Regions from separate parts of the Vogesella perlucida genome, predicted to be linked through region 1. Evidence: riboswitches for the same ligand, from Rfam matches in the RefSeq annotation. Region 1 holds a riboswitch; the other holds the start of a gene.

What was found. A riboswitch is a leader RNA that binds a small molecule or an ion and turns the genes downstream of it on or off. The one in region 1 is predicted to bind thiamine pyrophosphate.
Region 2: linked by a shared signal. The riboswitch ahead of thiC (phosphomethylpyrimidine synthase ThiC) and the one ahead of ACZ9XP_RS00275 (thiamine ABC transporter substrate-binding protein) in region 1 are both predicted to bind thiamine pyrophosphate.

What each region holds. Positions count from the first base shown of each region.
Region 1 is NZ_CEETRO010000001.1:51,362-65,657, forward strand. It holds gene ACZ9XP_RS00220 (ABC transporter substrate-binding protein) at 1-324, shown strand, start outside; gene ACZ9XP_RS00225 (FecCD family ABC transporter permease) at 321-1,325, shown strand; gene ACZ9XP_RS00230 (ABC transporter ATP-binding protein) at 1,306-2,082, shown strand; gene map (type I methionyl aminopeptidase) at 2,161-2,955, opposite strand; gene ACZ9XP_RS00240 (ParD-like family protein) at 2,955-3,185, opposite strand; gene ACZ9XP_RS00245 (methyl-accepting chemotaxis protein) at 3,439-4,563, shown strand; gene ACZ9XP_RS00250 (YbaK/EbsC family protein) at 4,662-5,138, shown strand; gene ACZ9XP_RS00255 (methyl-accepting chemotaxis protein) at 5,221-6,915, opposite strand; gene ACZ9XP_RS00260 (SIS domain-containing protein) at 7,262-7,849, opposite strand; gene ACZ9XP_RS00265 (ABC transporter ATP-binding protein) at 7,966-8,910, opposite strand; gene ACZ9XP_RS00270 (ABC transporter permease) at 8,894-10,426, opposite strand; gene ACZ9XP_RS00275 (thiamine ABC transporter substrate-binding protein) at 10,555-11,568, opposite strand; TPP riboswitch at 11,624-11,718, opposite strand; gene ACZ9XP_RS00280 (DUF1800 domain-containing protein) at 11,830-13,173, shown strand; gene ACZ9XP_RS00285 (DUF1501 domain-containing protein) at 13,184-14,296, shown strand, end outside.
Region 2 is NZ_CEETRO010000005.1:83,909-98,204, forward strand. It holds gene ACZ9XP_RS08840 (DNA translocase FtsK) at 1-2,185, opposite strand, end outside; gene ACZ9XP_RS08845 (Lar family restriction alleviation protein) at 2,203-2,388, opposite strand; gene ACZ9XP_RS08850 (sensor domain-containing diguanylate cyclase) at 2,525-4,078, opposite strand; gene ACZ9XP_RS08855 (class I SAM-dependent rRNA methyltransferase) at 4,273-5,280, opposite strand; gene ACZ9XP_RS08860 (HD-GYP domain-containing protein) at 5,441-6,319, shown strand; gene ACZ9XP_RS08865 (sporulation protein) at 6,338-7,078, opposite strand; gene ACZ9XP_RS08870 (SEL1-like repeat protein) at 7,241-9,313, opposite strand; gene ACZ9XP_RS08875 (tetratricopeptide repeat protein) at 9,505-10,476, opposite strand; gene thiC (phosphomethylpyrimidine synthase ThiC) at 10,713-12,617, opposite strand; TPP riboswitch at 12,722-12,856, opposite strand; gene ACZ9XP_RS08885 (protein-L-isoaspartate O-methyltransferase family protein) at 12,986-13,645, shown strand; gene ACZ9XP_RS08890 (rhodanese-like domain-containing protein) at 13,645-13,971, shown strand; gene ung (uracil-DNA glycosylase) at 14,047-14,296, shown strand, end outside.

The DNA of each region.
Region 1 (14,296 bases):
GACGGCAGGCTGGTGGCCGGTAGCGGCACAGCGGGTGACGCCATCATCCGCGCTGCCGGCGCCGTGAACGCCGCCGCCGACGTGCAGGGCTTTTTGCCGATGACGCCAGAGGCGTGGCTGCGCGCCGCGCCGGATGTGGTGATCGTGGCGGCGCACAACGCGCCGGTATTCGGCAGCCTAGCCGCGCTGAAAGCCCGGCCGGAGCTGGCCGCCAGCCCGGCGGTAAAAACAGGCCGTGTGCTGGCCTGGCCAGCGGCCGACTTCCTGCGCCTGGGCGTGGCTAGCCCGGCCACGGTGCAAAAACTGCGGGCGCTGGCCTCATGAGCAGCAGCCGCACACTGGGTGCCCTGCCCGCGTGGCCGCGCTTGCCGGGGGCAGGCTTAGGGTTGGCCGCACTGGCCGGGCTGGCGCTGATCTGGCTACTGGCCGGCTTTGGCGCCGGGCAATGGCAGGCACCGGACTGGCACGACCCCATCGTGCGCCAGCTGCGCCTGCCGCGCATCGCCAACGCGCTGCTGGTGGGCGCGGCACTGGCCATGAGCGGCGCGGCGCTGCAGGCGCTGTTCCGCAACCCGCTGGCCGACCCTGGGCTGATCGGCACCTCGTCCGGCGCCGCGCTGGGGGTCATCGCCGTGATCGCGCTGGGCATCGGCGGTCTCAGCGTGCCGCTGGCGGCGTTTGGCGGCGGCCTGGCCGTCACCGCGCTGATTCTGCTGCTGAACCGCCTGCTGCAAGGCGGCCAGGCCGGGCTGCTGATCATCGGCGTGGTGGTGGGGGCGTGCTGCGGTGCCATCGTCAGCCTGCTGCTGTTCCTGTCCGACGACCTGACGCTGCGCGGCGCCATGAGCTGGCTGTCCGGCAGCCTGGCCGAAGCCCGCTTTGCCGAGCACGGCTACGTGCTGCCGGTGATGGCGCTGGGCGCGGCCACGCTGCTGCTGGTGGCACGCGACCTGGACTGCCTGCTGCTGGGCGACGACACCGCCCGCTCGCTGGGCGTGCACGTTGGCCGCACGCGCACCCTCACCGCCATTGGCGCCGCGCTGCTGGCCGGCGGCGCAGTGACGCTGTCCGGCATCATCGGCTTTGTCGGCATGATGGTGCCCAACGCCATCGCGCTGCTGGGCGGCGGTACACGGCGCCAGCTGATGCTGTGGTCGGCTTGGGTCGGCGCCTTGTTTTTGCTGCTGATCGACACCCTGGGCCGCGAGCTGGCCTACCCGGTAGACCTGCCAGCCGGCGTGATGGCGGCCTTTGCCGGGCCGGTGTTCTTTTTATGGCTGTTCCGCCGCCTGCAAGGAGGCCGTCATGACCGCCCCCGCCTTTGAGCTGGACCACATCGCCGTGCACGCGGGCAGCCGCTGCCTGTTTAGCGCGCGCCAGCTGCAGATACCCGCCGGCAGCCTGTGCGCCATCATCGGCCCCAACGGCGCGGGCAAAACCACGCTGCTGCGTGCGCTGGCCGGTTGTCATGGCCACTGCCACGGCCACAGCCTGGGGCAGCCGCTGCGCGCTGGCCAGCCGCGCCCGCTGGCGTGGGTGGGCCAGCACGAAGGCGCCGACAGCCCGCTGTGCGTGGCCGACTACGTAATGCTGGGCCGCCGCCCGCAGCTGGGCTGGCTGGGGCGCAGTAACGCAGCCGACCAGCAGGCCGTGGCGCAGGCGCTAGGCAGCATGGCGCTGCAGGGCCTGGCCGGGCAGCGGCTGGCCACGCTGTCAGGTGGCGAGCGCCAGCGCGCCGCCATTGCCCGTGCCTTGGCACAAGACACCCCGCTGATGCTATTGGACGAACCGTGCAACCACCTGGACATCCGCCACCAGCAGTTGCTGCTGCGCCAGCTGCAGCGACTGGCGCGCGAGGGCCGCACGCTGGTCTGCGTACTGCACGAGCTGCAACTGGCGGCCAACTTTGCCGACTGGCTGCTGCTGGTGGCAGACGGCCAGCTGGTGGCGCAAGGCACGCCCGACACAGTGCTGCACGGCGACCTGCTCAGCCAGGTGTACCGCTGGCCGATACGCGCCGAACGCCAGCCCGCGAGCGGGCGCTGGCAACTGGACGTACATGGCCACGCCGCCGTGGCCTGAGCCGCACGCTTTAGCCACAGCGTTAAAACAAAAGCCCCTGTCTTGTGACAGGGGCTTTAGCTGGCTGGCCCGCCAGGGTCAGATCGGCGCGTAGCTGCCTACTCCGTCCGGCCAGCGCGTCAGCACGTCGTAGCCGTCTTCGGTGACCACCACCATATGCTCCCACTGCGCCGACAGCGAGCGGTCTTTGGTGACCACGGTCCAGCCGTCTGCCAGCTGGCGGATGTCGGCCTTGCCGGCGTTGATCATCGGCTCGATGGTAAAGATCATGCCGGGCGCCAGTGTCAGGCCGGTGCCGGGGCGGCCGTAGTGCAGCACTTCCGGCTCGGTGTGGTACACGGTGCCAATGCCGTGGCCGCAGTACTCGCGCACCACGCTAAAGCCCTCGCGCAGCGCCACTTGCTGGATAGCGTGGCCCACGTCGCCCAGGCGCGCGCCCGGGCGCACGGCGCGGATACCGGCGCACATGGCCTCGTAGGTGGTGTCCACCAGGCGCTTGGCCAGCGGCGACGGCGTGCCCACGTAGTACATGCGGCTGCTGTCGCCATACCAGCCGTCCTTGATCACCGCCACGTCGATATTGACGATGTCGCCATCCTGCAGCTTTTTATCGTTGGGGATGCCATGGCAAATCACGTGATTTACCGAAGCGCAGATGGTTTTGGGGTAGCCGTGGTAGCCGATATTGGCCGGTTTGGCCTGCTGCACATTGATGATGTACTCGCGGCACAGGCGGTCCAGCTCGTCGGTGGTGACGCCCGGCTGAACGTGCGGGCCGATCATCTGCAATAGCTCGGCGGCCAATGCCCCAGCACGGCGTGATTGTTCGATCTCGCCAGCGTTGCGGCGGATCACTTGTCGTTGGTTCGCCATCAGGCGTGCTCCTGCGTGGTAGGTGGCAAGGCAATACCCGGCAGACGCTCGCCGGCCTCGGCGCGAATCAGCAGCTGGCAGATATCGCTATAGCTCAGCTTGGGGTTCAGCTCGGCCAGCATGCCCACACGCAGCCAGTGCTCGGCCTGGGCATTGATGGAGCGGCTAAGCGCCCCGCTGGTCTGGCGCAGCGTCTCGTGCATCTGTTCGGAAATCTTGACGATGCCCATGGCCACCTCGTTATACGGTTTATATATGCTTCGTATATTAACAGCCACCCTATTAGTTGGCCACGCTTGATTGCACGGCACCTGCACGGCCTTACCCGTATTGCTTATTTAAAAAAGCGCGGTGTATTTCAAGTGCTACAACGAAATCGATAGGAATACGCCCATGTACCAGGTTGGCAGACAAAGAAACGCGCAACATGCTACACAGGAGCTATCAATAAAGTGCCGCGGCAGACACACAAGGGAGATAACCATGTTCGGTTTTATGAAACGCCAGCAAGCCAGCACCGCCCAAGACCAAGAAATCAACCAGCTGCGCCAGATGCTGGACTGCGTGGACAACCTGATCATGCTGGCCGATACCACGCCGGACAACACCATCATCTACATGAACAAGACAGCGCGCGACACGCTGGCACACCACCGCGCGGCCATGAACCAGAAGTTTCGCCCCGGCGTAGACGTAGACAAGGCCTATCAGCACTCCATCCACCAGTTCCACGTATCGCCAGACCGCATCCGCGGCATTCTGCAAGACCTGGCCAGCGGCAAGCTAGACGTACACAAGGCCATGATCCCGGTGGGCGACATTACCTTTGAAACCAAGATCTTCCCCATCTGGCGCCAGGGTAACAACCGCGAGCTGCTGTGCTTCATGGCCAGCTTCCGCGATGTCAGTGCCAGTGTGATGGCACAAAAGCTGGCCACAGAAACCGCCAGCCGCCGCCAGTTTCTGGAAGAGCGCGTGGGGGAAATCTCGCAGAACATGCAAGGCATGAGCGCCACCATCGAAAACGTGGCGGTGCAAACGGCGGCGGCGTCCGAATCGGCCGAAGTGATGCTGCGCGAAAGCCGGCAAGGGGTCGTGATTGTGGACGAAACCAGCCAGAGCATGAAAACCGTGGCCAATATGGTGCGCAGCACGGCAGACAGCCTGACATCCCTGGGGCAGCGCTCCGAGGCCATCGGCCAGATCGTGAACGTGATCAAAGACATTGCCGACCAGACCAACTTGCTGGCGCTGAATGCGGCCATCGAAGCTGCCCGCGCCGGTGAAATGGGCCGCGGCTTTGCCGTGGTGGCCGACGAAGTGCGCAAGCTGGCCGAGCGCACCACCGCCGCCACCCAGCAGATTGGCGGCATGATCAAGGAAATCCAGCAGGACGTGCAGCAAAACGTGGCAGCTATCGAACAGGGCCGCCAGCAAGTGGCGGCCACGGAAAGCGACTTCCAGCGTGCCGAAGCCGCACTGGAAAAAATCGTGCAGGAGGTAAACCAGATGCGCGATTTTGTGGTGCAGATTGCCCAGGCGAGCGAAGAACAGGCCGCTACCTCACAAGATATCTCGGACAAGCTGGGCGATATCGCACGCAGTTAGGCCGCCATACACCACCACCGTCACGGGCAGCGTACAGCTGCCCGTTTGCATGGCGCCGCCGCTGGCCGATAATGGCTTTTTTAACGAAAGAGCCCAGCATGAGCCTGCAATCTGTCCGTGACTTCTTTGCCGCCAGCCATCTGGCGATCGACATTATCGAACTGGAAACCAGCACCGCAACGGTAGCGTTGGCCGCAGCAGCGCACGGCGTGGAACCGGGGCGCATTGCCAAGACACTGGCGTTTCGCCTGGCCGACGAGCGCACCATCCTGCTGGTGGCACGCGGCGACGCCCGCATCGACAACAAGAAATTCAAGGCGGCTTTCGGCAAAGGGCGCATGCTGCCTGCCGAAGAGGTGCAAGCGCTGACCGGCCACCCGGTAGGCGGGGTCTGCCCGTTTGGCCTGGCCACGCCACTGCCGGTGTATGTGGATGTCTCGCTGCAGGATTTTGACGAGGTGCTACCCGCCGCCGGCGATGTGCATACCGCAGTACGCATCAGCCCGGCGCTGCTGGCACAGATCGTCGACGGCCAATGGGTGGATGCCTGCCAGGCACAAACGACCGAGGCCTGAGACACGCGCGGCCAGCACGCCAAAGCCCTGCCGATGCTGCCGGCAGGGCTTGGGATTGAGGTAACAAGGTTGGCCGCAGTACTTATGCCACCTGCACCGCCCCACCCACCGGCTGCATACCGTCACCACCGCGGCTCTGCCCGGGCTGCGGCAGGTTGAAGAATTCGATGGTAGCCTTCAGCTCGTGCGCCATCTGTTCCATCTGCTCGGCCGAGCTGGCTGTCTGTACGGCGGCGGTACTGGTTTCTTCCGACATCTGCGCCACCTGCTCGACATTGCTGGCGACCATGCCGCTGGCCGACTGTTGCTCGGCCAGCGCAATCGAAATAGCCGCTACCGAGTCGTTGATACGCGCCATATTGCCGCTAATGCCGCTCACTGCCTCGCGCGCCTGCAGGGTTTGCTGCAGGCCGGCGTCCATTTCATCTACCGTATCGTGAATGGTTTTCACCACTTGCTGGCTGCTGCTGACCATCTCGTTGATGATCAGGCTGATCTCGGCCGTAGACGACGCGGTGCGTTCCGATAGCTTGCGTACCTCGTCGGCCACCACGGCAAAGCCACGCCCTTGCTCGCCGGCACGCGCCGCCTCGATGGCCGCATTCAGCGCCAGCAAGTTGGTTTGCTCGGCCACATCGCGGATCACCTGTATCACATTGGAAATCTGCTGCGATTTGGCGCCCAGCATGTCGGCCTGTTGCTGCGAGCCGCGCGCCATATCGGCCACGGTGTTGATGGTACGCAGGGTGTGATCGATGATGCGCTCGCCATCACGCGCCAGGGTGCCGGACGCTTTGGCGTCTACCGACACATCACGCGCATTGTCGCTCACCGAGCTGATGCTCACCGACAGCTGCTCTACCGAGGCCGACATGGCCGCTGCCGCACGGGTTTGCTCCTCGGTGCTCACCGCCACCTGCTCCGACGCCGCCGCCAGCTCGCTGGCATTCACACTCAGGCGGGCAATGATGCTTTCCAGGTTGCGTACCAGCGCAATCAGCCCGCTTTGCATCGCGCCCATGGACGCCACCACACTGCTGTTGTCACCCGCACGAATCTGCAGCTTCTGGCTCAGATCGCCCTTGGCGATACGCTGCGCCAGCGCCACCACATCCTTGGGCTCGCCGCCCAGCTGCGCCAGCAGGTTACGGATGATCTGCCAGGCCAGCACTGCGCCAAACAGCACGCCGGCCACCATCAGCATGGCTGACAGGCGGGCGCTGAAATTGGCACTGGCCTCGGCATCGGCATACTCCTCGGCGGCAACTTTCAGCTGCAGGTCGATCAGCGCCGAGATGCTGCCGGATACCGGGTCCAGTGCCGGGTAAAGCTGTTTGTTATTGAATACCAGTAGCGGCGCTTCGTCGCCCGCCTCCACCAGGCGGCGCAGCTCGTCCACCGCACCATCCGCACGCTTCATGGCCTGCTCGGCCTGGGTCGCCAGTGCCAGCTCCTGGTCGGTCAGGTAGGTGGCGCGGTAGGCTTGCCACTCGCGGCTGATGGTGCCACGCGCCGTATCCAATTCTTTCAGGAAGGTGGCCTTATCCATGGCCCCGGCGTGCACTTTGTGCGCCGCATCTACAATGCTTACCGCGTAGCCATCGCTGACTTTTTTCAGCTGCTGCAGCGGCACCACTCTGTCGTTATAAGTACTTGAAAAATCTTTCAAAATGGCCGACTGCGTATACATGCCGTAACCACCCAGCGTCATGGCGATGGCGAGCAACACAATCACCAGCACGGTCAGTCGCTGGCCGATAGTCAAGGTAGGCAACATGGTAACGCTCCAAATTTCGATAAGTTTTGCAACTGAATTTTGCAAATTAAACTTATTGATATGTAGCGCCCGGCATCAAGGCCGTCAATCGCAAACATGCACTATAGGTATTTTTACCTAGCCACACGCACTGCAGGGCTAGGGGCAGAAAAAGCCAGCATGGCACGCCAAAACGGGTAGAAATAGCAGGGTCTGCCCCCGATGCGGCACCGCCGAAATAAAATACCAATCCAATACCAAACAAACACCAAACAGCATGGCCGCAGCCACGCGACAGATTACCCGAAAGACATGTGGGCATAAAAAAACCCGCCACCGGGGCGGGTTGGGCTAGCAGCGGGTCGGCTCAGGCATAGTTGGCCGGAAACAGTGCGCGCTCTACCGATTCGATCAGGATATGGATCACCTTGATATGCAGCTCCTGCACACGGTCGGCGTACTGGCCGCCGGGGGTGCACACATCGATATCGGCCAGGCTGCCGATCACTGAGCCAGGGCGGCCGGTGAGCGACACCACCACCATGCCGCGCTCCTTGGCGGCTTTTACCGCGGCCAGAATGTTCTTGCTGGTACCGCTGGTGCTGATGGCCAGCAGCACGTCGCCAGCGCCGGCGTGTGCTTCCAGGTAGCGCGAGAAGATGGCTTCGTAGCCGTAGTCGTTACCCACGCAGCTGATATGGCTGGGGTCGCTGATGCTGGCGGCAGGCAAAGCACGGCGGTCATTGCGGTAGCGGCCGGACAACTCTTCGGCAAAGTGCATGGCGTCACACATGGAGCCGCCGTTACCGCAGCTGAACACGCGCCGCCCCTGGTTGAAGGCATTCACCAGCGCATCGCCGGCTGCCTCGATGGCAGACAGCGCCTGCGGGTTGGACAGCAGGGCATCCAGCGCGCTGCGGGCTTCGGTGAGGGTGGCAACAATATGCGGTTTCATAGGCTGGGCGTGTTCTGTATAGCTAGTCGATGCGGCATTTTACCCGTGCTTTGCCGCGCCATCACCCACCATCTGTACACAAATGGCGGCAAAGCAGAAAAAACCGCCTGCCAACACTACCAGTACAGCAGCTGGCGGCGATCCAGCCCGATAGCCAGTTGCTGGCCTACACACGGCGCGCCCTGCCCCGCCAGCTCGCGCACGCCCAGCAGCAGCTGCCAGGGTTGGCCGCCGTCGCCTGCTACGGTAACGCGCCAGCCATCGGCCTGCGCCTGGGCGGCCACGATATCGCGTCGTGGCTGGCCGGGCCCCAGCACAAAGGCCTGCGGCGGGATGGCATGGTCGTCGAACACATTGTCCAGCCCGACAAAGCGTGCCACCCAGGCGCTGGCCGGTGCCTGCAGGATGGCCTGTGGCGTGCCCTGCTGCACAATGCGCCCGGCTTGCAAAATGGCCACGCGCTGCGCCAGCGCAAAGGCCTCGTGGCGGTCGTGCGTCACCAGCAGCGCCGGCACCTGCAAGGCCGCCAGGTGGCGGCGCACGTCGGCCAGCAGCTGTTGTTTCAGGTGGGTATCCAGGCTGGAAAACGGCTCGTCCAGCAGCAGCAGGCGCGGCTGGCACACCAGCGCCCGCGCCAGCGCCACGCGCTGGCGCTCGCCGCCAGACAAGGTATGCACGGCCGCTTCGCCACGCCCGCCCAGCCCTACTGCGTCCAGCATCTGCAACGCTTGCTGGCGTGCGGCCTGCTTGCCCGTGCCGCGCTCTACCAGGCCAAACGCCACGTTGGCCGCGGCGTCCAGGTGCGGAAACAGCGCGTGGTCCTGAAACATCATGGCGATGTGGCGCTGCTCCGGCGGTAGCCGGGTAATGTCCAGCCCGGCCAGCTGCACGCGCCCGGCATCCGGCTGCTGCAGGCCGGCCACCAGCGCCAACAAGCTGGACTTACCCTCGCCGGACGGCCCCAGCAGCGCCAGCGTTTCGCCCGCCGCCACCTGCAGGCTGACGCCTTGCAGCACGGTGCGCCGGGCGTAGGACAGGGTCAGGTCAATCAGCTCGAGCATGGTTTTTCTCCGGCCACTCGATGGCCACGAAGGCCAGCAGGGCAAACAGCATCAACAAACACGACAACAGCAGCGCCAGCTGCAGGTTGGCCGCACCGGGCCGCCCCAGGTGCTGATAGATCAGCGTGGTGAGCGTGGCCCACTCCGGCCGTGACAGAAACAGGCTGACGGCAAACTCGCCCACCGCCGTGGCGGCGGCAAAGGCCAGGCCACGGCGCAGCGCCGGGCGCATCAGCGGCAGGCTGACACGGTAAAAACTGCGCCACGATGTAGCGCCCAGCGTGCGAGCCGCCTGCGGCAGCTGCGGTGGCAGCGCGGCGGCGGCCGACAACACGCCCTTGGCCACAAAGGGGTAAGCCAGCAAGGCGTAGGCGGCAATCAGCAGCCACACACTGGCACTGTACTGCGGGTACAGCAGTAACAGACCGAAAGCCAGACACACCGGCGACACCATGAACGGCAAAAACACCAGCGCGCGCAAAGCCAGCCAGCGCTGCGCCGCCCAGCCGTGGCACAGGCCCAGCAGCAGCGACAGCCCCAGCGCAGCGCCGGCAAAGCGCAGCGTGTTGGCCAGCGCATCGGCGACCTCGGGCGTAGCCAGCATGGCCCACACCGCCGCCTCGGCCTGCAGCGCGCGCCACACAATCGCCAGCAGCGGCAGCAGGCAGCATAGCGCCAGCACCGCCAGCGCAGCTGCCAACAGCAGGCGCTGCGGCCAACCTTGCGCCGGCTGGCGCAGGGTGGGCGCCAGCCGCTGCGGGCGGGCCAGGCCGCGCTCCAGCGCGGCGTAAGCCAGCGCTACCGCAGCACCCACGCCCAGCGCCAGCAACGCCAGCACGCCCGCGTCGGCCAGGTTCAGCTCGTAGGCCACCAGGGTATAGATCTCCACCTCTACCGTGGCGTAGCGCTGGCCGCCCAGCAACAGCGCCAGGCCAAAGCCGGAAAAACAGTACAGAAACACCAGGCACAGCGCCGACGCCAGCCACGGCCGCACCACCGGCCATTCCACCCGCCAGAAGGTGCGCCACGGCGACGCGCCCAGCGTGCGCGCCACCGCCAGCCGGCTGGCCGGCACCTGCTCCAGCCCGTCCACCCCGGCGCGCACCAGCAGCGGCAGGTTATAGAACAGGTTGCCGTACAGCAGCAGCCACGGAGTGTCCTGCAAGTTGATGCCAGCCACACCGTGCGGGCCGAACAATGCCAGCACGCCCATGCCGGCCACCAGCGTGGGCATGACAAAGGGCAGCATGAGCAGCCGCAGCAACAGGCGGCGGCCGGCAAAGTCGAAACGCGCCAGCACCCAGGCCAGCGGCAGGCCGATCAGCAGCGCCAGCGCACAGGTGGCCAGCGCCTGGCCTAGCGACCATGCCAACCGCCACTGGATATAGCTGTCCTGCAGTAGCGCCAGGTTGAAACCGGCGTGCCCTTCCTGCAGCAGGCGCGCCAGCGGCGCGGCCACCATCAGCAGCAGGAAAGCCAGCGGCAGCAAGGCGGGCAGGGTTCGGTAGCGGTTCATGGGCAAAGGTCAGCGTTGAGGGGTGAGGGTGATCGGGCGGGGTGGTGATGCGACAAAGGGGCAAGGGCGCCTGCGGCGCCCTTGCTACGCGCGACGGCGGCCAACGTTGGCCGCAGGCGCCAGGTACATCAGTTGGCCTGTTTCACCACCAGGCGGTTCCAGCGGCCAACCCAGGCGGCGGTTTTGCTGTTCATGGCCGCCAGGCTGGGGTTGCTGAACTTGGCCGGTTTCTGCGCGTGGGCAAATACCGGGTCGATGGCGGTGCCGGCCACGGCCGGGTACATCCACATTTTGGTCTGCAGGCCGGTTTGCACGCCGTCGCTACGCAGGAAATCCACAAACGCCTGCGCCGCTTGCGGCTCTTTGCCGCCTTTCAGCAGCGCCACGCCTTCTACCTGCAGGAACACGCCGCCTTTGAGCAGCAGGTTGGCGGTAGGCGATTCGCTGATTTTTTCCTTGCTGTAGAACACCTCGGCTGCCGGGCTGCTGGCGTAGCTCACCACGATGGGCCGGCTGCCGCCGTTGCGGCTGAAGTCGGTGTAGTAGGCCTCGCTCCAGCCTTTGCTCACTTTCAGGCCGTTGTCACGCACCTTTTCCCACCATTTGAAGGCACCGTCTTCGCCACGGTCGGCGATGGTGGCCAGCATAAAGGCCAGGCCGGTACTGGACGTAGCCGGGTTTTCTACCACCAACAGGTCTTTGTAAGCAGGCTTGGCCAGGTCGTCCAGCGTGGCCGGCAACGGCAGCTTGGCCTTGGCAAACCAGGCTTTGTCGTAGTTCAGCGTCACGTAGCCGTAGTCCACCGCCACGGCGCCCGGCAGCACCGCGTCTTTCTCGGTGCGGCCAACCTTGCTGCTGGTAGGGGCCAGAATACCGGCGGCGCTGGCTTTGGCGATCAGGGTGTTATCGATGCCGTACACCACGTCGGCAATCGGGTTGGCGCGGGTCAGGATCAGCTTGTTCAGCATCTCGCCAGCGTCACCGCCCTTGATGATGGACAGCTTCACGCCGTTTTGCTTTTCGAATTCGGCAATACGGTCTTTGGGCAGGCTGAACGAGCTGTGCGTCATCACGCGCAGCTCGGCAGACAGGGCAGACAGGGACAAGCCGGCCAGCGCCAGCAGCAGTACAGACTTCTTCAACATTTCAGACATCCTCTTTTGGTGATGACGCAACCAAAAAAGAAAGCGGGACACGGGCAGATACCCATCACGCTCCCTCCGCTGGCATTATCCAGATCAGGTTCTGGGGTATGTCTCAGCCCGCACGCGCAGGCACCCCCGGTGATCGACCCGCGAGTATAGAGCTTTGTGTCACATTCGTTAACACCTGCCCGCCCCTGCTTCACACCCACCCAACAAATAACCGCCATACTTGATAGATAAATCTGTCAGGAGAACGCCATGATTTTGCTGCGCCAACTCGCCAGCCTGGTCTTGCTACTGCCGCTGCCGGCACTGGCAGCCCCCATCGGCGAAGCCGGTGCCCGCCTGCTGCTTGGCCGCACCGGCTTTGGCACCCCACCTGCGCAGGTGGCCGCGCTGGCGCCGCTGGAACGCGAGGCCGCCGTCGACCGCATTCTGGCGGGTAGCCGCAGCGAGCCCGCCAGCGCCCCGCCAGACTGGGTAAACACGCCGCTACTGCACCCGCCACGCAAAGAGCTCAGCGAAAGCGAGAAAAAAGCCCTGCGCGATACCGAAACCCGGCGCGGCCTGGCATTACGTGCCTGGTGGCTGCAGGAAATGGCCACCACGCCCAGCCCGGTCACCGAAAAGCTCACCCTGTTCTGGCACGGCCATTTCGTGTCTGGCCAGAACAAGGTGAAAAGCGCACAGCTGATGTACCGGCAGAACGCGCTGCTGCGCCGCGAAGCACTGGGCAACTTTGCCACCCTCCTGCACGACATCGCACGTGACCCGGCCATGCTGCGCTATCTGGATACGGCTGGCAGCCGCAAAGGCCAGGCCAACGAAAACTTTGCCCGCGAGGTGATGGAGCTGTTCACCCTGGGCGAAGGCCACTACAGCGAACAGGACATCCGCGAGGCCGCGCGCGCCTTTACCGGCTGGCAGCTGGACCCGGCCAGTGGCGAGCCGGTATTCCGCCCGCGCCGCCATGACGACGGCCAGAAAACCGTGCTGGGCCGCAGCGGCACGCTGGATGGCGACGCGGTGCTGGACACCCTGCTGGCACAGCCGGCCACCGCCCGCTTCATCACCCGCAAGCTGTGGCTGTACCTGGTGTCCCCTAGCCCGGATGACGCGACAGTGAACCGCTTGGCCGCCAGCTTTGCCCGCGACTACCAGATCAAACCCCTGGTACGCGCCCTGCTGCTGACACCGGCTTTCTGGCAAAGCAGCGGCCAGCAGGTGAAATCCCCCGTAGAGCTGACCGTGGGCACTGTCGCCACCTTTGGCATCAGCGTGCCCGACTGGCAAGCGCTGGCGCAGCTTAACCGCCGCATGGGGCAAGACCTGTTCGACCCGCCCAATGTACGCGGCTGGCCCGGCGGCGACACCTGGATCAACAGCGACAGCCTGCTGCTGCGCAAACAGTTTCTGGACAGCCTGACCCGACCCGGCGGCAACAAGCCACGGCCACAGATTGCGCCAGACTGGCTGCAGCAGTACCCGGCCGCCACCAGCTGGCTGCCCGCCCTGCCTGCGGCCAACCCGTTACCCGCCCATGCCGCGCCCCTGTTGGCGCTGCGCCAGCTGCTGCAAGACCCGGCCTGGCAGCTGCAATAAGGACACCACCATGCAAAGACGACAGTTTCTTGCCGCCCTCGGCGCTGGCCTGCTCACCGTGCAGCTACCCGGCCTGGCCTACGCCATCGACCCGGCAGGCTACCAGCGCCTGCTGGTGCTGGTGGAGCTGAAAGGCGGCAACGACGGGCTCAATACCGTCATTCCCTACTCCAGCCCCGACTACACCCGGCTGCGGCCAACCCTGGCCATTGCCCGCGAACAGGTGCTGCAGCTGGACGAGCAACGCGGCCTGCACCCGGCGCTGGCGCCGCTGCTGCCACTGTGGCAAGCCGGCCAGCTAGCCATCGTGCAGGGCGTGGGCTACCCCGAGCCCAACCTGTCGCACTTCCGCTCTATCGACATCTGGGACACCGCCAGCAATAGCACGCAAACGCTCAGCAGCGGCTGGCTGACCCGGCTGCTGCAGCAATATCCGGCCGGCGACGCCTTCGCCAGCGACGGCCTGATTCTGGGTAGCCAGACGCTGGGCCCGCTAGCCGGTGGCGCCCGCGCCGTGGTGCTGCGCAACGCGGCCGACTTTGCACGCCAGGCAAGGCTGGCCCAGGCAGCAGCCCGCCAGAGCGGCAGCAGTGCGCTGGCCCACGTGCTGAAAGTGGAAGCCGACATCCGCCGCGCCGCCAGCGATATTGGCAAAATGCCCCCCGCCCAGCAGGCCATGGGCAGCATGCAAGACCCGGGCCGCATCCCGGATGCCCCCGGCAATTTCGGCCGTGCCGTGCAGACCCTGCTGGAAACCCTGGCTGGCGGCAGCCAGGTGGTGGTGGCACGGCTGACGCTGACCGGCTTTGACACCCACGCCGGGCAAACCGGCACCCAGCAACGGCTGCTGGGCGAGCTGGCAGAAGGGTTGGCCGCACTGCAGGCAGGCCTGGCGGCGCAAGGGCGCTGGGACGACACGCTGGTGATGAGCTATGCCGAGTTTGGCCGCCGCCCGCGTGAAAACGGCAACCAGGGCACCGACCACGGCACGGCCAACAGCCACTTTGTGCTGGGTGGCCGCGTCGCAGGCGGCTTCTACGGCCAGGCGCCGCAACTGGCCGGCATCAGCGATGGCAACCTGCCCTACGCAGTGGATTTTCGCCAACTGTACGCCACGGTATGC
Region 2 (14,296 bases), on a different contig from region 1:
TGCGCACGCCCAGATGGCTCATCAGGCGGTAGCGTTTTTCCATTTCGCCTACGCACCAGTTCAGCGCGTTGGCCGCCAGCTTCATGTCGGTGACCACCGGTGCCAGCAGGTGTGGAATGTCGTTGTACACCGACAGCTCCAGCATTTTGGGGTCGATCATGATGAAGCGCACTTCGTCCGGCGTGGCCTTGTACAGCATGGACAAGATCATGGCGTTCACGCCTACCGACTTGCCCGAGCCGGTGGTACCGGCTACCAGCAGGTGCGGCGCTTTGGCCAGGTCCATCACGACGGGGGCGCCGCTGATATCCTGCCCCAGTGCCAGCGTGAGCTTGGAGGCGTTTTGCTGGAACACGTCGGCGCTGAAGATTTCCGACAGGCGGATCATCTGGCGCTGCGGGTTGGGCAGCTCCAGCCCCATGCAGGTCTTGCCGGGGATGGTTTCCACCACGCGGATGGACGCCAGGCCCAGCGCGCGCGACAGGTCTTTGGCCAGGTTGACTACCTGGCTGCCACGCACCCCTACTGCCGGCTCGACTTCATAGCGGGTAATCACCGGGCCGGCGTAGGCGTCTACCACGGCCACTTTTACCTTGAACTCGGCGCATTTTTCTTCAATGAGAATGCCACGTTCTATCAGGTAGTCTTCGCTTTGCACCGCCTTGTGCGTGTCGGGCGGGCGCAGCAGGTCCAGCGATGGCAGGCAGGCGTCACCGTACACCACGGGAATGGCGTGCGGTTTGGGCTGCGCGGCGGTGGCCAGGGTGTGCAGCGCCTGGCTGATGTGCGCGGCGGGCACGCCGTTGTCTGCTGGCAGATGGGCTTCTGCGGCTGCCGGCGCATCTTCCAGCAGCTGCCATACCAGGCCAGGGTTGGCCGCAGCGGGCGCCACGGCGGGTTCGCTATCGGCTTCGTCGTCCAGCAGGTGCCACACGATGTCGCCACGCTGGGTGCTGTGGTAGCCGGCCTGCGGCGCAGCGGTGTTGTCGGCCACGGGCGGCAGGGCAGGCGTAGGCGCTGGCACGGCAGGCGGTTCGACTGTGGCGGCTGTGGTGACGGCTTGCCGCAGGCGTACGCCCTGCCATACTGGCGCGGCGGCGGGGGCGGCTACCGGCTGGCGCAGCTGTTGCCAGCGGGTAGGGGTGTCGGGTGTGCTGACGACCGCGGCTTCTGCCGCTGGCGGCGTTACTGGTGGGTGTGGCGTAGCCACGGCGGCGGGTTCGATGGCCTGCGCTGCTGTAGCAGCCTCGGCGGGCAGGGCAAAGTCGTCGTCCAGCGCGAAGCCATCATGCGGTTCGTCTGCTGCCAGGCTGCCCGGCCAGCTGTCGGCGTCTTCCTGGTGTGCTGCACTGCCGTACGTTGCCGGCGCCGGTGGTGCTGCAGGGGGGAGCCAGGACGGCGGTGCCCCTGCGGCGCGGGCTTCGGCGGCGTGGCTGGCACCGCGCCAGTCTGCCTGGATGTCGGCAGGCGCGGCGGCGGCGGGCCGTGGTGTCTGGGCGTCGGTTTTTGTCTGGGCAAAGCTGGATTGCGGGCCAAACAGCGCGGCGGCAGCGCGCTCGCGCGCTTGCTGTGCCAGCGGTGATGGCGGCAGCGGCGCGGGGGGGCCGGCTTTTTTCATCACCGGGGTGGGCTGCAGGATAACGGGTGGCAGCGGGGCGGTGCTGGCGGGCTGGCGATTACTGTGCAGCTGCTGCACATTAGCGCGCACTTCGCGCGGGTCGATCAGCGGCAGGTCGCGTGGCTGGGTGACCGGCTTGCCGTCGTAGGCAGCGATTTTTTCGCGCCGGTTCAGGTCGCGGCGCAGGTTGCGTTGTACGTCGTCCAGGCCGATGACCGGCAGCTTGTGCGGCGCGGCCTTGTTATGAGCGGGCGCCGCCTTGGGCTTGCGTTGGTAGCGTGGCAGCTCGCGCGGCAGCTTGTCGATGACTTCGGCTGGCGGGGTGGCGGGCCCGCTGGCTGGCTGGCGGGGCGGCGGGGTGACCGTGGGGGTGATGCCAGGGTTGGCCGCAGCCGCTGGCTGGTCGGCCAGCACACCCAGCGTGCGCCGTGGCGGCCGCGGTGTGATGGCGTCGGGGGTGTCGACAGGCGGCAAGGGGGCATCCTGCCCGTGGGGCGCATTATCGGCGCCGCCGTCTTCTTGCAGCACATGCTTGAGCTTGGTCAGCAGTTTGGAAAACTTCTCCATGGCATCACTCTTCCGCTTTAGCGGGTCTTGTTCCAGCCGGCGATGGCGTCTTTTTTGTTGTCGGCTTGCGGGCCGATGGCGCTGCAGGTGCCTTGCCCGGCGTAGCGGGTGCACTGCACCCAGAAGCGGCGCGAGCCTGCCTTGACCACTTCGGCCGGGGCGCCGCATTTGTTGCAGGGTTTCAGGCTGGTGGTATCGCTCATCATGGTATTCCGGCAGGGTTAATCACCGGATGATACCGCAATTGGCCATGGCAAATGCGCGCTAGCCACGCTGCTGGTGAGGGTGGTGTGACGGAGCGTAGGGCCTGACGTGGTGGTGTAAGGTGCGGCTTGCTGCTTAGGGCATGGCCAGCCAGGCGCGGTTGCGACCAGCGGCTTTGGCCTGGTACATGGCCGCATCGGCGCGGGCGATGAGGTGTTCGGTGGTCTCGCCAGCCATGTTCAGCGTGGCCACACCAATACTGGCGGTGATGAGCAGTAGCTCGCCATGCCATTGCAGGGGCAGCTGGGCCAGGGTGTGACACAGGCGCTGGGCGAGCTGGATGGCGTCTTCTTCCAGCTCTTGCGGCAGCAGGATGCAGAATTCTTCTCCACCCCAGCGGGCCAGGCTGTCGATTTCGCGCAGCGTACGCCGCAGCTGGCGGCTGACTTCTTTCAGCACATAGTCGCCCGCCGGGTGGCCCTGCTGGTCATTCAGCACCTTGAAGTGATCCAGGTCGAGTATCAGCAAGCTGAAGCGCTGCTGGTAGCGGCTAAAGCGTTGCTGGCTTTGCTGGCAGCGTTCCAGAAAGGCACGCCGGTTGAGCAGGCCGGTCAGCGGGTCGAGCGTGGCCTGGCGCGCCAGCTCGGCCTCGGCGGCCTGGCGGGCCAGCTCCAGGCCGCGGACGTGCAGCAGGTTGCCGATGCCGTCTGACAGGGTGGTGAGGTGGTCGACGATTTCCTGGTCAAACCCCCCTGCCCGATTGACCAGTACCAGCACACCCATGACTGACAGGTGGAAAAAACAGGGGATGATCAGCAGCGACTGGATGCCTGCCAGCTCGCCGCTGTCGTCGTACAGGGCGGGCTGGTTGATGACCAGTGGCTCGCCCTCGGCAATGGCGTGGCCGTAGATGTGGTCGAAGCCGTACAGGCGGTAGCTACGGTGGTGGTGGCTAAGCTGCGGCATGAGCCATTGCAGTGCCGTGGTGTCCAGATGGGTAATGCTGGGGATGTCCAGATAGCAGTTATCGCTGTCGTCTACCTGGCAGCTGGCAATAAAGCCCAGCGTGGTCTGGCTCATGGCGAGCAGCGAGTGCAGGATGGTGCTGCAGGCGGCGCCCAGGTCGCGGTCCAGCAGAAAGCTGCTTTGTGCCTGATTGATGGTGAGCAGCAGCTTGCTTTGCCGTTCGGTTTGCTGCAACAGCATGCGTTGGCGTATCAGCTCGCACAGGGTATCGGCCAGTTGTTGCAGCCGGGCCCGCTGGCGGGGCCCGAAGCGCCGCGGGCGCTGGTCCAGCAAGCAAAGCGTGCCGATAACGTGGTGCGTATCCAGGCGCAAGGGCGCACCGGCGTAAAAACGGATGGCCAGCTCCCCGGTGACCAGCGGGTTGTCGGCAAAGCGCGGGTCTTGCAAGGCGTTGTGCACCACCAGCATGTTGCCCTGCGATACCACATGGGTACAGAACGATATATCGCGTGTGGTCTGGCACAGGTCTGTCCCCACTTTGGCCTTGAACCATTGCCGCTCGCTGTCCACCAGCGAGATCAGGGCAACCGGGACGCCAAACAGCTGTGCCGCCAGCTGCACTACTCGGTCGAATGCTGCTTCGGGCGGTGTATCCAGCAAGGCGGTACGCGCCAGTAATGCCTGCCTGGCCTGCTCATGCGGTGGGGGTTCGGGTGTGTGCATGTGCCCCTCCAGGGCTGTGCTCAGGCGAATGCTGTGTGGGGGCGGGCTTGCCGCTGGCGGCGTGGACGCGCGACGTCATGGCGGGGTCTGCCAGTATTTATTGTTATATCGATACTGCATGCAACATAGCAAAAAGCCCGGCTGCGGCCAACCTTGCGGGTGGCGGCAGCCGGGCTTTTAGGCGGCGATGTGGCTTAAACGTGCAGCAACACCATTTTCAGCGGCGGGTTGCCGTCAAAAGTAGGGAAGTCTTCTTCCGGCGTGATCCATTCGGCGTCGCGCACGGTGCGGCCGGCTTTTTCGGCGCTGCGCTTGAGCTGGGCCAGCCAGGCATCGCGGTCTACCTGTGCGACATTGTTGCAGCAGATCAGTACGCCGCCTTCGGCAGTGGCCAGCAGGGCCGGCTTGAACAGCGCCGGGTAGTCGTTGATCAGGTCGACCACGCCGAACGGGCTCTTGGCGTAGCGTGGCGGGTCCAGGAAGACCAGGTCGAACTGGCGGGCTTCCAGCACCGGGAACGGGGGCATTTTTTTGCCGCGTACCATCTTGGGCTGGCCAATGCCGGACAGCTGGCGCAGCGCGGCAAAGCAGTCGCTTTCCACACAACGCGGGCGGGTGGCCAGGCTGTTGATCTTGGCGTTGGCACGCGCGACCTGCAGGCTGGATTCGGCAAAGTCCACGTTCATCACAAAGCTGGCACCGGCTTTGGCTGCGGCCACCCCCACACCACCGGTGTAGGCGAATAGGTTCAGCACGCTTTTGCCCTCGGCCAGCTGCATCACGCGGCGGCGGCCGGCGCGCAGGTCAAGGAACAGCCACGGGTCCTGGCCCTGGTGGCGTGCCTGGAAATGGTATTTCACGCCCAGCTCGCGGATGATGCGCGGGGTCTGGGCAGCTTCCAGCTGGTCTTCCGGCAGACGGTTGCCAACGCGCGAGTTGGCGCCGCTGCGGTCGTTGTACACCGCCGTGAGGCCCAGCGGGGCGTAGTGCGCCAGGATGGCCTGGTGCTCTTCTTCGCTTAGCGGGGTATGGAAGGTTTGCAGCAGCAGCACATCGCCGTAGCGGTCGATGGTGAGGCCCGGGCGGCCTTCGGCACTACCGTGAAACAGGCGGTAGGTATCGGTTTCTTCGCTGGCCAGGCGGGTGAGCAGCGCGGCGCGGTGCGCGTCGGCGGCTACAAGCAGTTCGGTCAGGGTGGACATGGTGTTCTCGCAGACAAAAGAAGGCGGCCGGCAGCACAGGGCTCCGGCCGAGATAGGGTAATTGTACGCGCTTGCCCGCAGCGGGCTGGTTTTTTTACGTTGGCTTGTAAGAAAACGCCGCCGTTTACGTCTAATTTCTATAGAAGCATCAGGAGAAAACATGGACCAAGCGCAGGCATTACTCAAGTCTTTGTATGTGATGGCCATGATGGTAGAGGCACGCGATGCCTATACCGGTGGCCATTTGTGGCGGGTGTCGCAGTTTGCCCGCCTGGTGGCCGAGCGCATGCAGCTGCCGCCAGATGAGGTGGCGCGCGTGGCGCTGGGTGGTTTTTTACACGACCTGGGCAAGGTGGGCATACCGGATGCGGTGTTGAACAAGCGCGACCGGCTTACCGACGAAGAGTACGCGGTGATCAAGACCCACCCGCAGGTCGGGGCCGATTTGCTGGCGGGCCACCCGCTGGCGGCGCTGGCCATGGATGCTGTATGGCTGCACCACGAAACGCCGGACGGCCGTGGCTACCCGCGTGGCTTGGCCGGGGCGGCTATCCCGCTGGTAGCGCGCATTGTCGGCGTGGTGGATGCGCTGGACGCGATGACCAGCTCGCGCCCCTACCGCGCCGGCATGCCGCTGGCCAAGGCACTGCAGATCATTGAAGACAACTTGGGTGGGCAGTTTGACGCTACGGTTGGCCGCATCTTGCTGGCACTGGGGCAGGAAGGGGCGCTGGATGCGGTGATCGGCCACAGCGCGCCGGGGCGGCCGTTGCAGCAGTGCGTGGCTTGCGGGCCCACGCTGGTGATGCATAGCGAGGTGCAGGACGGCGACACCGTGCATTGCCCATCGTGTGCGATGGGCTACCACGTGCGCCACCAAGCGGGGCGCTGGCAGGTGGCGGCCACGGGCGTGGCCAACCCGGTGGCGGCGCGTCAGCCCAGGGCGGACACGCCGCTGATCGATAGCCTGGTGCAGCCGGCGTACCGGCTGCTGCCCAGGCCCAAGCGCTGGCTGGGCTGGTTCGGCCCGTCGGCCTGAGCCTGCGGGCCGGCGGGGTTACAGCGGCAGCTGGCGGCGCAGCTCGTCGGCCCAGTTGCGGCTGGCAAAGTCCGGGCCCATGGCCAGCGAGCGGTAGAAGTCGCCACCAAAGCGCGAGTCGACCTCGATCAGTACGTGGGTTTCGTTGCCCCACGGCAGGAAGGTGAGCTCGATTTCCTGGATGCGGAAGTTGCCGCCACGCGGTTTGAGCTCCATTTCCTGATAGCAGCCCAAGGTGCTGGCCACGTTGCCGATGCGTGCGGTACCCACTTCGACATCGGTACTGTACAGGCCCCAGCCCAGCTGCTCGAATGCGGCCAACAAGGCGGCTACCTGCGGTGTGGGGTGTACTTCCAGCAGGTCGCGGTCGCTGGCGTCCACGGCCGAGGCTATGGCCAGGTCGGTGTGGATCCACACTGCCAGCGGGCGGCCGTAGTGGGCCAGCGCGTTGATGGGCGTCTCGGCCGGCAGCTGTAGCTGGAAGGGGAACTGGCGGGTTTCGCCGGCTTTTACCGTAAAGCGCTGGCTGACCAGAATGCTGCCCAGTGGTAGCGCGCCGCGGACTTCGTGGTCGCCAGATTCTTGTTCTGCTTCCACCATCAAGACCAGCTCGATCTTTTCGATGTCCTGGTCGGCATTGCCGCCTTGTACCACTACGCGGCCGGTCAGCATGTCGCCAGGGTGCAGGCGCGGGTTGTCCAGCTGGGTATCGACTTTGGCGCCACCGACGCCGATAGAGGCAAGCAGTTTCTTGAACATGATGTTTCCGTAGATAAGTGCGGTAAGTACGGGTGCCGCCTGTGGCCCCCTGGCGCTACAGACCAGCTGTGCCCGGCCGGGTTCCGGCTTGGCAGTGCCACAGGCAACAAAAGCAAAAAAAAACCGCAGCGCCAGGGCTGCGGTGGGGTGGGCAGTGCCGGTTTACTTTTTAACCGGTGCCGCTTCCGGTGCCACGGCAGCATTCAGCTGCGCCGATAGCTCGGTGATGGCCTGGCTGGCGGCGGCCTTCATCTTGCTGGCCTTGGTCGAGGTCTTGCCGGCTTTTTCCGGTTTGGCCGTTACCGGTGCATCGGTGCTGGCAGCGCTGACAGTTTTGTCGGCTACCTTGGCGGCAGCTTTACCGGCTTTGGCTGGGCGGCCAGCCAGTACCGGGCGTACATACACTACATAGCGTTCGATTTCAGCCAGCAGCTTGCCCGGCACGTTCATGCGGCGGGACAAGTCCTGCGCGCGCGCCAGCTGGGCGCGGCCCATGTCCTGTTCCAGCTGGGCCAGGTTGTTGGCTGCCAGGGTGTCGCCCTGGGCGCGGGCCAGGTTATGCAGGGCATAGGATACGGTGGCGTCTTTGGGGACGCCCTGGCCGTAGTAGTACATCACGCCCAGATTATTCAGGCCGCCGACGTTGTACTGTGCTGCGGCTTTGCGGTACCAGGCCACGGCTTCGTCGTTGCTCTGTTTCACGCCCTGGCCGTTCTCATACAGGCCACCCAGGCTGAACTGGGCATCGGCGTTACCGCTCTTGGCGGCTTTGCGGTACCAGTTGGCTGCTTGCTCGTAGCTTTGCTCGGTGCCTTGGCCGTTGTAGTACTGCGCGGCCAGGGCGACTTGTGCCGATACATTGTCTTGTGCAGCGGCTTGCTGGTTCAGGGCAAAGGCGCGTTTCGGGTCAAACGCTACGCCGCTGCCTTTCATGTGCAGTGCGGCCAGGCTGGCTTGTGCCTGGGCATCGCCTTGTGCGGCTGCCTTGGCGTACCAGCTGGCTGCCTGGGCGTAGTCCTGTGGCAGCTCGTTACCCTTTTCGTACAGCTGCGCCAGGCTGGTTTGCGCGCCAGCATGGCCCTGGTTGGCCGCTTTGTTGTACCACATGGCGGCGTCGGCCAGGTCTTGTGCAGTGCCTTGGCCTTTTTCCAGCATCTGGCCCAGGCTGTACTGCGCGTTGGCATCGCCCTGCTCTGCGGCTTTCACGAACCAGCTGGCGGCCAGCTGTTCGGTAGCGCGACGGTGCCATACGGCGGCTTGTGCCGGGTCTTTCGGTACGCCCAGCCCGCTTTGGTACAGGTTACCCAGGATGGCTTGGGCATTCGGGTGGCCCTGAACGGCGGCTTTGCGGAACCAGTTGGCCGCATTCACGTAATCCTGCTCTACACCACGGCCTTGCTGGTACATCTGGGCCAGGCTGAACTGGGCATCTGCGTCGCCTTGCTCGGCGGCCTTGGCAAACCAGTCGGCGGCGGCGGTGTAGTCTTGTGGTACACCCACGCCGTTATGGAACATGGTGGCCAGGCTGGCTTGTGCCTCTACATAGCCTTGCTCGGCGGCTTTGCGGAACCACTTGGCGGCTTCTACCGGGCTTTTTTCTACGCCACGGCCTTGCTGGTACTGCACACCCAGGTTGTACTGTGCCTGGGCGATGCCTTGCTCGGCAGCTTTGCGGTACAGGGTGGCGGCCTGAGCGGCGTTGGCGGGAATGCCGGCGCCGTTTTGTACCATGTCGGCCAGATTGGTTTGTGCCTGGGCGTTACCGCTCTTGGCGGCTTTGCGGTACCAGTAGGCGGCGCCGGTGACATCCAGCTGCTGTACGCGGCCGCTCTGGTACAGGGCAGCCAGGTTGGTTTGCGCAACGGTATTGCCCAGCTCTGCGGCTTTGCGGTACCAGCTGGCCGCAGCGGCCAGGTCTTGCGTGACGCCGTTACCCTTTTCGTACAGCTGGCCCAGATTCAGCTGCGCGTCAGCGTAGCCTTGCTCGGCAGCCTTGCGGTACCAGTTGGCCGCTTGCTCCAGGTTTACCGGTGTGCCCAGACCCTTGCGATACAGCTCGCCCAGTTGGTATTGCAGGCTGGCGTTGCCTTGCTCGGCTGCCGGCGTCCACTCGCGCAGTGCCGCGGCAAAGTCACCTTTGTTGAAGGCGGTCCTGCCTTCTTTGATACCGGCAAAGGCCGGTGCAGCAAGCATCAGGCTGGTAACAATGACAGTCGTTGCGAGGCGTTTTTTCATATGCGTTTCTTTGTGAGTTGGGCGCCATGCCGGGCTGGCGTATCAAGTCTGGCCTGTCGCAGTGAGTGGTGCGGCGGCCTGCACGTTGCGGAATTCTTTAAACGTTAATCATATCGTGTTGAAGCCGCAAAGACATGACCGTTTGACGAAAAATGTCTGGCAGCTAGCCACTTGCGCGTTTTTTGCAACCCTTACTTGCGTGGCGCCGCGTCTTTTTCTGCTTGCTGCAAGCGCTGGCGGGCGGTTTCCAGCAGCGCCCTGCCCTCACTTTCGCGCTGGCTGCTGATGTACAGCCAGCCCAAAGCTTGCAAGGTCACGGTGTAGGCGTGGTGCTGGCTGCCCAGGTTCAGTGCCAGCAGGTTCAGCGCTTGCTGGTAGCGGGTTTCTGCTTCGGCATAGTGCTGCTGGTAGTGGTAACAGTAGGCCAGCTCGCGCGTAATGATGGCGGCGTGCAGGCCGTCGGCGTTGCCACGCCGTGTTTCGCCTTCCAGCGCGTCTTGCAGTAAACCGATAGCGCGCTCGTACTGCTTCAACTGCTGTAGTGCAGCACCCAGCCGCGCTTGGGTGTAGAGCGTGTCCGGGTGGTCGGCTGGCAGCCTTTTCTGGCGTATGGCGAGCGCCCGCCCCAGCTGCTCGGCAGCTTTGTCGTCCTGTTTTTGCTGCTGGTAGAACAAACCCAGCGCGTGGCGCGACGCTGCGGCAGCCAGGCTTTCGCTACCGGCCAACTGGTCGCTGGTTTGCAGTGCCAGTCGCAGCAGTTTTTCTGCCGCAGCAGGCTGGTCATCCTTCGCCAGCAGGCGGGCGTAGGCTTGCTGCGATTCGGCTACCAGCAGGTGATGCGGGCCAAATGCCTGAATCCGCAGCGCCAGCGCCTGGCTGGCGGCTTCCAGTGCGGCGGTGGTTTGCTGGCGACTGCGTAGTACAAACTGTAGCCGGTGCAGGATATCGGCCTGCAGCGCCGGCTGGCTGGCCGGGGCGCGTGCCAGCAGCTCGCGCAGCTGCTGTTCCGATTCGCCCAGCCGGCCCTGCATGGCCGGGCGGGCGGTGTGTTCCAGCAGCGCCGGCCAGTCTTCCTGGCCGCTGTCAGGCGGGCTGGCTACTTGGCCCAGGGCCAGGGCGGGTAGCAGCAGGAACAGTGGCAAGATGGCGCGGGGCTGGGTCATGGCGGGCGTCTGGGTGGAATCCACCCATTTGACCCCGCCACCCGGCGCGAGGCAAGCGCCATGCGCAGGCGATTGTGCACGCCGGCTGCTGATGCAACGGGGTGTTGCCCGTTTGTGCGCCGTCCATAAGTACCTAGCTGGCAGGCGCGAAGGGCCGAATAAACACTAGAAGATAAAAAAGGTTGGCCGCATTACCTGCGGCCAACCTTTTTGTTTCACGTGAAGCAATCGCCGTATCAGGCCTTGTCGTACAGCTTGGCGCCGCCTTTGACGAACTCGATGGCTTTTACTTCCATGCCTTTTTGCAGCGCGTCCTGCTCGCTGATGCCTTGCTTGGCGGCGAACTCGCGCACGTCCTGGGTGATCTTCATGCTGCAGAAGTGCGGGCCGCACATGCTGCAGAAGTGGGCCACCTTGGCGCTGTCTTTTGGCAGGGTTTCGTCGTGGAATTCGCGCGCTTTGTCCGGGTCCAGCCCCAGGTTGAACTGGTCTTCCCAGCGGAACTCGAAGCGCGCCTTGGACAGCGCGTTGTCGCGGATCTGTGCGCCGGGGTGGCCTTTGGCCAGGTCGGCGGCGTGGGCGGCCAGCTTGTAGGTGATGATGCCTTCTTTTACGTCGTGCTTGTTGGGCAGGCCCAGGTGTTCTTTCTGGGTGACGTAGCACAGCATGGCGGTGCCGTACCAGCCGATTTGCGCGGCGCCGATGGCCGACGTGATGTGGTCGTAGCCGGGGGCGATGTCGGTGGTGAGCGGCCCCAGGGTGTAGAACGGCGCTTCGTGGCACCACTCCAGCTCTTTATCCATATTCTCTTTGATGAGCTGCATCGGTACGTGGCCGGGGCCTTCGATCATCACCTGCACGTCGTGCTGCCAGGCGATTTGCGTGAGCTCGCCCAAGGTTTTCAGTTCGCCCAGCTGCGCGGCGTCGTTGGCGTCCCAGGCGCTGCCGGGGCGCAGGCCGTCGCCCAGGCTGAAGGCCACGTCGTAGGCCTTCATGATCTCGCAGATGTCGGCAAAGTGGGTGTACAGGAAGTTTTCCTGGTGATGCGCCAGACACCATTTGGCCATGATGGAGCCGCCGCGCGACACGATGCCGGTCATGCGGCCGGCGGTCATCGGTACGTAGCGCAGCAGCACGCCGGCGTGGATGGTGAAGTAGTCCACGCCCTGCTCTGCCTGCTCGATCAGCGTGTCTTTGAAGATTTCCCAGGTCAGGTCTTCGGCCTTGCCGTTGACCTTTTCCAGCGCCTGGTAGATGGGCACGGTGCCGATGGGTACCGGGCTGTTGCGCAGGATCCACTCGCGGGTTTCGTGGATGTTTTTGCCGGTGGACAGGTCCATGATGGTGTCGGCGCCCCAGCGGATGCCCCAGGTCATTTTGTCCACTTCTTCGCTGATCGACGACGTTACCGCGCTATTGCCGATATTGCCGTTGATTTTTACCAGGAAGTTGCGGCCGATGATCATCGGCTCGCTTTCGGGGTGGTTGATGTTGTTGGGGATGATGGCGCGGCCGGCGGCGATTTCCTGGCGCACGAACTCGGGGGTGATGGCGTCGGGCAGCTGGGCACCAAAGCTGTGGCCGGCGTGCTGGCGGGTCATCAGCTCCAGCAGGCGGGTGTTGCCGGTGGCGTGCAGGCTGTCGATATAGGCCTGGCGGTTCAGGTTTTCGCGGATGGCGACGTATTCCATCTCTGGCGTGATGATGCCGCGGCGGGCGTAGTGCATCTGGGTCACGTTCAGGCCGGGCTTGGCGCGGCGTGGCTGGCGCGTCAGGTTGAAGCGCAGGTCGGCTAGCTTGGGGTCGGCTTCGCGCGCGCGGCCGTATTCGCTGGACAGGCCAGGTAGCAGCTGGGTGTCGTCGCGCTCGGCGATCCACGCGGCGCGCAGCGCCGGCAGGCCGGAGCGGATGTCGATGTGCGCTTGCGGGTCGGTGTAGGGGCCGCTGGTGTCGTATACATAGATGGGCGGGTTGGTCTCGCCGCCAAACTGTGTGGGCGTGTCGGCCTGGCTGATTTCGCGCATGGGCACGCGGATATCGGGGCGGCTGCCGCTTACGTGGATCTTGCGGGAATTGGGCAGGGGCTGGATGGCGGCGGAATCCACCACCATCTGGGTGTTCAGTGTTGCAGGCGCGTTCATCGGTGCGGGTTCTCCAAGGCGATGAAACGGCGCAAGGAGCGGCCCGGGCTGACCCGGCTGCCAGCTTGGCCGCATGCCGGGCGGAACAAGGCGCGGCGGGCGGTGTCTGGCAGATTACGCTTCCCTACGCCGGTATTATCCGGGTCAGGTTCGAAGGGTAACTCTCACCCACGGCGCTTATGCTGTTCGCAAATTGGTGCGAATGGTACACAAGCGCTGCAGGACCCCTAGCGATGCTGTGAAGGTAAGGTAAATGTGGGATAATCGCAAGTTGCCATCTGGTGGCCGATTGTGGAAGCAGGGTTGCCACAGCCCCGCTTTCAGAATCGCCCTTAGTCTATTTGTCTTGGATCCCCCGGAGTTTCCGAATGAATTTCGAACAAGCCCGTTTCAACATGGTTGAGCAGCAAATCCGTCCGTGGGATGTGCTCGACACCTCCATTCTCGACCTGCTGTTCCACGTGAAGCGCGAAGACTTCGTGCCGGTAGAAAAGCGCCAGCTGGCGTTTGTGGACATGCAGCTGCCACTGGAAAACGGCACCGCCATGCTGGAGCCGAAAGTCGAAGCCCGTCTGCTGCAAGACCTGCAAGTAAAAGCCAGCGACAAGGTACTGGAAGTGGGTACCGGTAGCGGCTACCTCACCGCCCTGCTGGCCGCCGTAAGCCAGCACGTGTACAGCGTGGACCTGGACGCCGAGCAAAGCGAACGCGCTGCGGCCAACCTGAAAACCGCCGGCATCCGCAACGTGACCCTCAGCGTGGGTAACGGTATCGAAGGCGTGCCAGGCCAAGCCCCGTTTGACGTGATCTGCGTGGGCGGCTCCACCCCGGTGGTGCCGGAAGCGCTGAAAGCCCAGCTGGCCGTAGGTGGCCGCCTGGCTGTGATCGTAGGCGACGCCCCGGTGATGGTGGCCAAGGTGATTACCCGCGTGGGCGAAAACGCCTACCAGGAAGCGGTAAGCTTTGACACCAACCTGCCGCGCCTGCAGCAGCTGGACGCCATCGAGCCGTCGCGCTTCAGCTTCTGATGATCCGCGAAATTACCGCCGTAGAGCTGGCGGCCTGGCTGGCAGACAGCAGCCGCCCGCAGCCCTACCTGCTGGACGTGCGCGAAGACTGGGAGCTGGCCTTGTGCCGCATTCCCGGTTCGCAGCAGATTGCCATGCACCTGATCCCGATGCGTCACAATGAGCTGCCGGACGACGCGCCCATCGTCACCATCTGCCACCACGGTGTGCGCAGTTTCCAGGTGGGCCTGTTCCTGCAGAACGCCGGTTTCGAGCAGGTGCTGAGCCTGCGTGGCGGCGTGGAAGCCTGGGCCAACGACGTTGACCCGAGCATGGCGCACTACTAAGCGCCTGCTGCCGCACCGCCAAGCCGCCCCTGCCGGGCGGCTTTGTTTTTGCCCCTTTTCTACTGGACACTTGCCATGCACTACCTCGCCCCCGCCCTGGCCACCCTGCCTGCCGCCTGGCAAACCGTGCTACAGCAGCCGGCTACTGCGGCCAACTTGCAGCAAATAGACGCCAAGCTCGCTGAACGTGCCACCGGCGGTGCCGTCATCTACCCACCTGCCAGCCAGATCTTCCATGCGCTACAGCACGTAGAGCCGGCCGCCGTGCGCGTGGTGATCCTGGGGCAAGACCCCTACCACGGTGCCGGCGAGGCGATGGGGCTGA